2 regions of the Streptomyces sp. M2CJ-2 genome follow, and region 1 is predicted to be linked to the other one. Evidence: riboswitches for the same ligand, from Rfam matches in the RefSeq annotation. Region 1 holds a riboswitch; the other holds the start of a gene.
What was found. Region 1 has a riboswitch for cobalamin ahead of JL475_RS13880 (ribonucleoside-diphosphate reductase subunit alpha). Riboswitches for the same ligand answer to the same signal wherever they lie in the genome.
Positions count from the first base shown of each region.

Region 2: another riboswitch for cobalamin. It lies ahead of JL475_RS28355 (energy-coupling factor ABC transporter permease); the one in region 1 lies ahead of JL475_RS13880 (ribonucleoside-diphosphate reductase subunit alpha).

Region 1 covers NZ_JAESIF010000014.1:33,338-37,555, forward strand. Annotated here, with positions in the region: gene mctP (monocarboxylate uptake permease MctP) at 1-1,365, shown strand, start outside; gene JL475_RS13875 (GNAT family N-acetyltransferase) at 1,444-1,950, shown strand; cobalamin riboswitch at 1,989-2,159, shown strand; gene JL475_RS13880 (ribonucleoside-diphosphate reductase subunit alpha) at 2,284-4,218, shown strand, end outside.
Region 2 covers NZ_JAESIF010000050.1:9,435-13,652, reverse strand. Annotated here, with positions in the region: gene JL475_RS28370 (energy-coupling factor ABC transporter ATP-binding protein) at 1-794, opposite strand, end outside; gene cbiQ (cobalt ECF transporter T component CbiQ) at 791-1,540, opposite strand; gene JL475_RS28360 (energy-coupling factor ABC transporter substrate-binding protein) at 1,547-1,900, opposite strand; gene JL475_RS28355 (energy-coupling factor ABC transporter permease) at 1,897-2,604, opposite strand; cobalamin riboswitch at 2,634-2,843, opposite strand; gene JL475_RS28350 (ABC transporter substrate-binding protein) at 3,019-4,218, shown strand, end outside.

The sequences.
Region 1 (4,218 bases):
ACGGTCCTCGTGTACCCGCTGATCTTCACCTTCCTGCCCCGGCTGTGGTCGGTTTCGCACAGGCACGGCTATGTGACGACGTCCGACTTCGTGCGCGGCCGGTTCGGCTCCAAGGGGCTGTCGCTGGCGGTGGCGCTCACCGGCATCCTGGCGACGATGCCGTACATCGCGCTCCAACTGGTCGGTATCCAGGCGGTGCTGGACGTGATGGGCGTCGGCGGCGGGGAGAGCACCCACTGGTTCGTCAAGGACCTGCCGCTGCTGATCGCCTTCGGCGTGCTGGCCGCGTACACGTACTCGTCGGGTCTGCGGGCCCCCGCGCTGATCGCGTTCGTGAAGGACACGCTGATCTACCTCGTGATCGCGGTGGCGATCATCTACATCCCGATCAAGCTGGGCGGCTTCGACGCCGTCTTCGCCAAGGCGAGCGAGGCGTACAGCGAGACCAACCCGGCCACGGGCGCGCCGCGCGGTGCGCTGGTGCCGGCCGAGGCGGGGCAGTGGACGTACGCCACGCTGGCGCTGGGCTCGGCGCTCGCGCTGTTCATGTACCCGCACTCGATCACCGCGACGCTGTCCTCGCGCAGCCGTGAGGTGATCCGCCGCAACACCACGATCCTGCCGCTGTACTCGCTGATGCTGGGCCTGCTGGCGCTGCTCGGCTTCATGGCGATCGCGGCCGGGGTCGAGGTCAGCAACGGCCAGCTGGCGATCCCGCAGCTCTTCGAGAACATGTTCCCGGCCTGGTTCGCGGGCGTGGCCTTCGCGGCGATCGGCATCGGTGCGCTGGTGCCGGCCGCGATCATGTCGATCGCGGCCGCGAACCTGTTCACCCGCAACATCTACAAGGACTTCCTCAAGCCCGACGCGACACCGGCGCAGGAGACCCAGGTCTCCAAGGTGGTCTCGCTGCTGGTGAAGGTGGGTGCGCTGGCCTTCGTCCTGACCATGGACAAGACGGTCGCCATCAACTTCCAGCTGCTGGGCGGAATCTGGATCCTGCAGACCTTCCCGGCCCTGGTGGGCGGCCTGTTCACCCGCTGGTTCCACCGCTGGGCGCTGCTCGGCGGCTGGGCGGTCGGCATGGTCTACGGCACGGTCGCGGCGTACGGGGTGGCCTCGCCGACGCAGAAGCACTTCGGCGGGTCCGCGAAGGAGATCCCGGGGATCGGCGAGATCGGCTACATCGGTCTCACCGCCTTCGTGCTCAATGTCGTGGTCACGGTCGTGCTGACCTTCGTCATGAGGTCGCTCAAGGCGCCCGAGGGCATCGACCAGACCAGGCCGGAGGACTACACGGCGGACGCGGGCGACCCGGGCGTCAAGGTGGAGCTCCCGCCGGCCACGGCCGGCAGCTCCCACTGACGCCCCGGGCACATCGGGTGACGGGCCGCCGGAGAAATCCGGCGGCCCGTTGTCGTATCCGTCCGGCACACTCGCACCATGGACATCGTCATCCGGCCGGTGGAGCCCGGCGAGTACGCGGAACTGGGTGAGATCACCGCGCAGGCCTACCTGCTGGACGGGCTGCTGGACTTCGGGGAGAGCGACGCGTACCTCGGCCGGCTCCGGGACGTGGCGGGGCGGGCGGCGGCCGCCGAGGTGCTGGTCGCCGTGGAGCGGGGGACGGTGCTGGGCGGGGTGACCTTCGTGCCGGGCCCCGGTCCGATGGCCGACATAGCGGGGCCGGACGAGGCGGAGATCCGGATGCTGGCGGTCGCCCGCGCGGGCCGGGGCCGGGGCGCCGGAGAGGCCCTGGTGCGCGCCTGCGTCGACCGGGCACGGGCGGTCGAGGGGTGCCGGCGGATCGTGCTGTCGACCCAGCGCACCATGCGCTCCGCCCACCGCGTCTACGAACGGCTGGGTTTCACCCGCACCCCCGAGCGCGACTGGAACCCGCTGCCGGACCTGGACGACATCATGCTGCTCACCTACGAGCTGACGCTCTGACATCACCGCGCTCCAGCACCACCCTGACACAAGATATGGGCCTGCTGGCGACAGACGGCACAAGATGTATGCTCATGCTTGCTGTCGCCGCAGGGGAATCCGGTGCGAATCCGGAACTGTCCCGCAACGGTGTACTTGTGCGTGTCCGCGTTTCCCGCGTGCCCGCACGGGCTTCAGTCCGAGGACCTGCCGACAGTGCGCCCGGCCGTCCGGTCCGGGTGCCTGACGTCCGGGCCTCGTGGGATGGGCCGGTGGACGCGAGGCGCGTGCGCGTGCCCGTGTGCTGCCCGCTGCCCTCGGCGAGGCCCCGTGCCGAGCGAGGGAGAGCCCCACGTGACCATCGCGCCAGCCGATCCTGCTTCAGCGGTCGGCCCGACCGACGCGAGCGACGGCCCCGGTGCCGCGTTGCTGCGGTCCCTGACCGGGCTGACCGCCGACCTCCCCGACGCCGACCCCGGCCGGGTCGCCGCCGCCGCGCTGCGCGGCCGGTCCGCCCACGCGGACGAGACCGAGCTGCGGGAACTGGCCACCGAGGCGGCAGCCGGGCTCATCTCCGAGGACCCCGCCTACTCCCGGCTCGCCGCACGACTGCTGACGCTCGGCATCCGTGCCGAGGCCGCCTCGCAGGGTGTCACGTCGTTCACCTCCTCGATCTCGACGGGCCACCGCGAGGGCCTCGTCGCGGACCGGACCGCCGAGTTCGTCCTGCTGCACGCGGCCCGTCTCGACGCGCTGATCGACCCCGACGCGGACGACCGTTTCGGCTACTTCGGCCTGCGCACCCTGCACAGCCGCTACCTGCTGCGGCACCCGGTCACCCGCAAGGTCGTCGAGACGCCGCAGCACTTCCTGCTGCGGGTCGCCGCCGGTCTCGCCGAGGACGACAGCGCCCGCTCGGTGGACGAGGTCGCCGCGCTGTACGAGCTGATGAGCCGCCTGGAGTACCTTCCCTCCTCCCCCACCCTGTTCAACTCCGGCACCCGGCACCCCCAGATGTCGTCCTGCTACCTCCTCGACTCCCCCAAGGACGAACTGGACTCCCTCTACGACCGCTACCACCAGGTGGCCCGCCTCTCCAAGCACGCCGGCGGCATCGGTCTGGCCTACTCCCGCGTCCGCTCCCGCGGTTCGCTGATCCGCGGCACCAACGGGCACTCCAACGGCATCGTCCCGTTCCTGAAGACCCTGGACGCCTCGGTCGCCGCCGTGAACCAGGGCGGCCGGCGCAAGGGCGCGGCGGCGGTCTACCTGGAGACCTGGCACTCAGACGTCGAGGAGTTCCTGGAGCTGCGCGACAACACCGGTGAGGACGCCCGCCGTACGCACAACCTGAACCTCGCGCACTGGGTACCGGACGAGTTCATGCGCCGGGTGAACGCCGACGCGCCGTGGTCGCTGTTCTCCCCGTCCGACGTCCCGGACCTGGTCGACCTGTGGGGCGAGGAGTTCGACGCTGCCTACCGGGCGGCCGAGGCGGCGGGTCTGGCGACGAGGACGCTCCCCGCGCGGGAGCTGTACGGGCGCATGATGCGCACCCTCGCCCAGACCGGCAACGGCTGGATGACCTTCAAGGACGCCGCCAACCGCACCGCCAACCAGACCGCCGAGCCGGGCCACGTCGTCCACTCGTCCAACCTGTGCACGGAGATCCTCGAGGTCACCAGTGACGGAGAGACGGCGGTCTGCAATCTGGGGTCGGTCAACCTCGGCGCGTTCGTCGACCGGGCGAACGGAGGCCTCGACTGGGAACGGCTGGACGCCACCGTCCGCACCGCCGTCACCTTCCTGGACCGGGTCGTCGACATCAACTTCTACCCGACCGAGCAGGCGCGCCGTTCCAACGCCCGCTGGCGCCCGGTGGGGCTGGGCGTGATGGGCCTCCAGGACGTCTTCTTCCAGCTCCGGCTGCCCTTCGACTCCCCCGGGGCGAAGGCCCTCTCGACCCGTGTCGCCGAGCGGATCATGCTCGCCGCGTACGAGACGTCCGCCGGCCTCGCCGAGTCCCACGGCCCCCTGCCGGCCTGGGAGAAGACGCGCACGGCCCGGGGCGTCCTGCACCCCGACCACTACGGCGTCGAGGCGGCCTGGCCCGAGCGGTGGGCCGCGCTGCGCGAGCGCATGGGCCGGGCCGGCCTGCGCAACTCGCTGCTCCTGGCGATCGCGCCGACCGCCACCATCGCGTCGATCGCGGGCGTGTACGAGTGCATCGAGCCGCAGGTGTCCAACCTGTTCAAGCGCGAGACGCTGTCCGGCGAGTTCCTCCAGGTC
Region 2 (4,218 bases), on a different contig from region 1:
GGCCCGGCAGCCGTGTCGGCCGGCAGACCCCGGGCGCGGAGCAGGCGCGCGGCCGCCACACCCCACGGCAACCGCAACCCCGCCGCCGCGAGGAGATCCGTGCGGGCCAGCATCGTGGGCGCCGGGCCGGTCCGCACCCCGGACGGCGTGAGCAGCGCCGCGTCGTCGGCCCAGCGCAGGGCGAGATCCACGTCGTGGGTGGCCATGACGACCGTGGTGCCGTTCGCACGCAGCCCGTCGAGGGTGGCGAGCAGCCGCTCCTGGCCGTCGGGGTCGAGGCCCGCCGTCGGCTCGTCGAGGATCAGGACCCGGGGCCGCACGGCGACCGCGCCCGCGATCGCCGTCCGCTTGCGCTGCCCGTAGGACAGCAGATGCGTGGGACGGTCGGCGAGAGCGGTGATGTCCAGCGCCGCCAGCGCCTCCGCCACCCGCGCCCGCACCTCCGCGTCGGACAGCCCGAGATTCAGCGGCCCGAACGACACGTCCTGGCCCACGGACGCCGCGAACAGCTGGTCGTCGGGATCCTGCACGACGAGTTGCACGGTCGTCCGCAGCCGGGTCAGCCCCTTGCGGTCGTACCGGACGGGCCGCCCCGCCACGGTCAACTCGCCCTCGCGCGGGCGCAGTCCACCGCTCAGCAACCGCATCAGCGTCGTCTTGCCGCTGCCGTTGCGGCCCAGCAGGGCGAGCGCACGCCCCTCCCGCACCTCGAAGTCGAGGCCGGTGAGCACGGCCGGGCCGTCCTCGTACGCGAACGACGCGCCCCGCAGGGCGACCAACGCGGGCCCGCTCATGACAACTGCCTTTCCAGGACGAAGGTGAGGGCGGCCAAGGCCGCCAGGAGGGCCAGGCTCCCGACCGTGAAGCGCACCGAGACCCGCGCCTCCGGCACCAGCACGCGCAGCGTGCCGTCGTAACCGCGCCCGGCGAGCCCCGTCTGCAGCCGCGCCGCCCGGTCGAAGGACCGGACGAACGCGGTCGCGCCGAGCCCGCCCAGCGAACGCCACGTGGCTGCCCGGCTGGTGTGCCCGAGCCGGGCCGCCTGAGCCTCCCGGACCCGGCGCACCGAGTCGAGCAGCAGGAAACTCATCCGGTACGTCACCAGCGCCACGTCCACGAGGGGAGCGGGCACCCCGGCCCGTACCAGGCGCGGCAGCAGATCCGACATCGGCGTGGTGAAGGCGAACAACAGCACCCCGAGGGAGGCCGCCGAGGTGCGCAGCAGCAACTCCCCGGCACGCGACGGCCCGTCGTCGGCCCAGGCCACGAACCCGTCCGGCCCGCCCACCTGCACCAGCAGCGTCAGCGCCCCGGTCACGCAGAAGCCCAGCGGCACCCGGTAGGCACGCCACAGCCGCCGGCCCGGCACCCCCGCCGGGCCCAGCAGCACCGCGAGCGCGGTCAGCAGCACCAGGGCCGCTCCCGGCCAGGGCGGCAGCGAGATCGCCAGCACGGTGAGCCCCAGCCCGAGCACGGCCTTGTCCACGGGATGACGGCGGCGCCAGCGACTGCTGTGCGCCGCCGCGTCGATCGGCAGCACGGGGGATCAGGCCCCGGGTCCCGCGTCGTCGAAGTCCGTCTCGGTGGCGACCCCTTGCGCCCGCTGCGCCCCCTGCCGGCGCCCCCGTCGCAGTCCGAAGTAGTACGCGAGCACGCCCGCGCCGATCGCCGCCTGGAGGGCGAACAGCGCCGACTCGATCTCCCCGGACGGCGGTTCGTACAGCGGCGAGAACCACGGCTCGTAGTCCGGGTCGATCTCGGTGATCGCCGCCTCCGCCTCCGCGTCGGCGCCCGCGAACGGCTCCTCCTTGTGATCGCCGAGCCCGAACACCAGCGGCACCACGGCGAGCACGGCCACCAGAAGCAGCAACAGGGAGTTGATCTTCGCGTTCCGGCTCATCGGGCCACCGCCTCGCCCGCGCCCGCCGACTTCTTCCCGAGCCCGGCCACCAGCACCCCGAGCCGGGTCAGTTCGCCCTTGCTGGACTGCACCAGCATGCGCATCACCAGCACCGTCAGCAGCCCCTCGCTCACCGCGAGCGGGATCTGCGTGACGGCGAAGATGGAGCCGAACTTGCCGAGCGCCCCCAGGAATCCGCTGCCCGGGTCGGGGAACGCGAGCGCCAGCTGCACACTCGTCACGCAGTACGTCGACAGGTCGGCGACGAACGCGCCGCAGAACACCGCGGCCATCAGCGGCGCCCCGTACCGCCGCGCCAGCCGGTAGACCCCGTACCCCGCCCACGACCCGACGACCGCCATCGAGAAGACGTTGGCGCCGAGCGTGGTCAGCCCGCCGTGGGCGAGCAACAGGGCCTGGAACAGCAGGGTGATGGTGCCCAGCACCGCCATGACCGGCGGCCGGAACAGGACGGCGCCCAGCCCGGTGCCGGTGGGATGGGAGCAACTCCCGGTCACCGAGGGCAGTTTCAGCGCGGACAGGACGAAGGTGAACGCTCCCGACGCGCCCAGCAGCAGCGTGCTCTCGGGATGTTCCCTGACCTCACGGGTGAGCGACCGGGCTCCGTGGACGACGAACGGCGCCGACGCGACGCCCCAGGCGACCGCGTGCGCCGGTGGTAGAAAACCCTCGGCTATGTGCATGGCTCAGCAGACCCTCTCCAGCACCTCGTGGATGGTTGACGCGCCTTGGCCGGTCTCCTGGCTGACGGGTACCACCGCCCGTGCTCCGCCTTCCCGGGTCCGAGGGGGACCCAGTGGCTGCCGTTCGGTCCTGTCGGGGGACAGGGCCTGGGGCCGGAGCCGGACTTCCCGATCACAGTGGCGAGGGCCGCACCGGCATCACACCGGATTTCCCGTTCACCAAGGCGTGGCGACAGTAGACCCCGTTTCGGCCCGCTGACAAGCACACCCGGGGGGCGCGGACGGCGCCCCGCAGCGCGTACCTCGCGGTCCCGGTCCGCCGAAGCGCGGGAATGAGGGGAGGGGGTGCTGGGCAGAACCCTGCTGCAACTAATATGCAACAACGAGATCCGGGCAGCAAAGGTGTGGAATTCGATGACGACCCGACGAATAAAGGGTGCCGCCGTCGCGGCGACCATGGCCGCCGCGGTCGCCGCCTGCTCGGCACCGACCGGCGGCACGGACGGCGCCGCGGGCGGCAGCGGGTCCGCCGAGTCCGTGGTGATCGGGGTCGCCTCCGAGCCGGACACCCTGAGCCCGCTGCTCGGCTACGGCAAGGACGGCAACTCCAAGATCTTCGACGGGCTGCTCGCCCGGGACGCCGACCTGGAACTCGAGCCCGCCCTGGCGAAGGCGCTCCCCGAGATCGCCGACGACGGCCGCACCTACACCTACACCCTGCGCCCGGGCGTGAAGTTCAGCGACGGCGAACCCCTCACCGCCGAGGACGTCGTCTACACGTACGAAACGGTCCTCGACGACAAGACCAACAACACCGCCAAGAGCGAACTCGACGCCGTCAAGGAGGTCAGGGCGGACGGCGACGACAAGGTCGTCTTCACCCTCAAGTACCCCTACGCGGCCTTCCCGGCCCGCACCGTCCTGCCCATCGTCCCCGAGCACGTCGCCGGCGAGCAGGACCCCAACACCGGCGCCTTCAACACCGAGCCGATCGGCACCGGACCGTACGTCCTCACCGGCTGGAGCAAGGGCGAGAAGCTCACCTTCAAGGCGAACCCCGACTACTGGGGCGGCGCACCGAAGGTGAAGAAGCTCACCATGGCGATCATCGCCGACGACGACGTCCGCGCCACCCGGCTGCGCTCCGGCGACCTCGACGGCGCGACCCTCCCGCCCAACCTCGCCGCCACCTTCAAGAACGACGACGCCCGCAAGACCTACCGGGCCACCACCTACGACTTCCGCGCCGTCACCCTCCCCACCGGGAACAAGGTCACCGGCGACACCACGATCCGTCGCGCCCTCGACCTCGCCGTCGACCGCCAGGCCATGGTCGACAAGATCCTCGACGGCGCCGGCCGTCCCGCCTACGGGCCGCTTCCCCTCGACGATCCCTGGTACGCCAAGGACATCGAACGCCCCCAGGACCTCGCCGAGGCCAAGAAGATCCTCGACCGCGACGGCTGGAAGGCCGGCCGGGACGGCATCCGCGCCAAGGACGGCGCCCGCGCCACGTTCACCCTCTTCTACCCCTCCGGCGACAAGGTCCGCCAGGACCACGCCCTCGCCTACGCCTCCGACGCCAAGAAGGCCGGCATCGACGTCAAGGTCGAG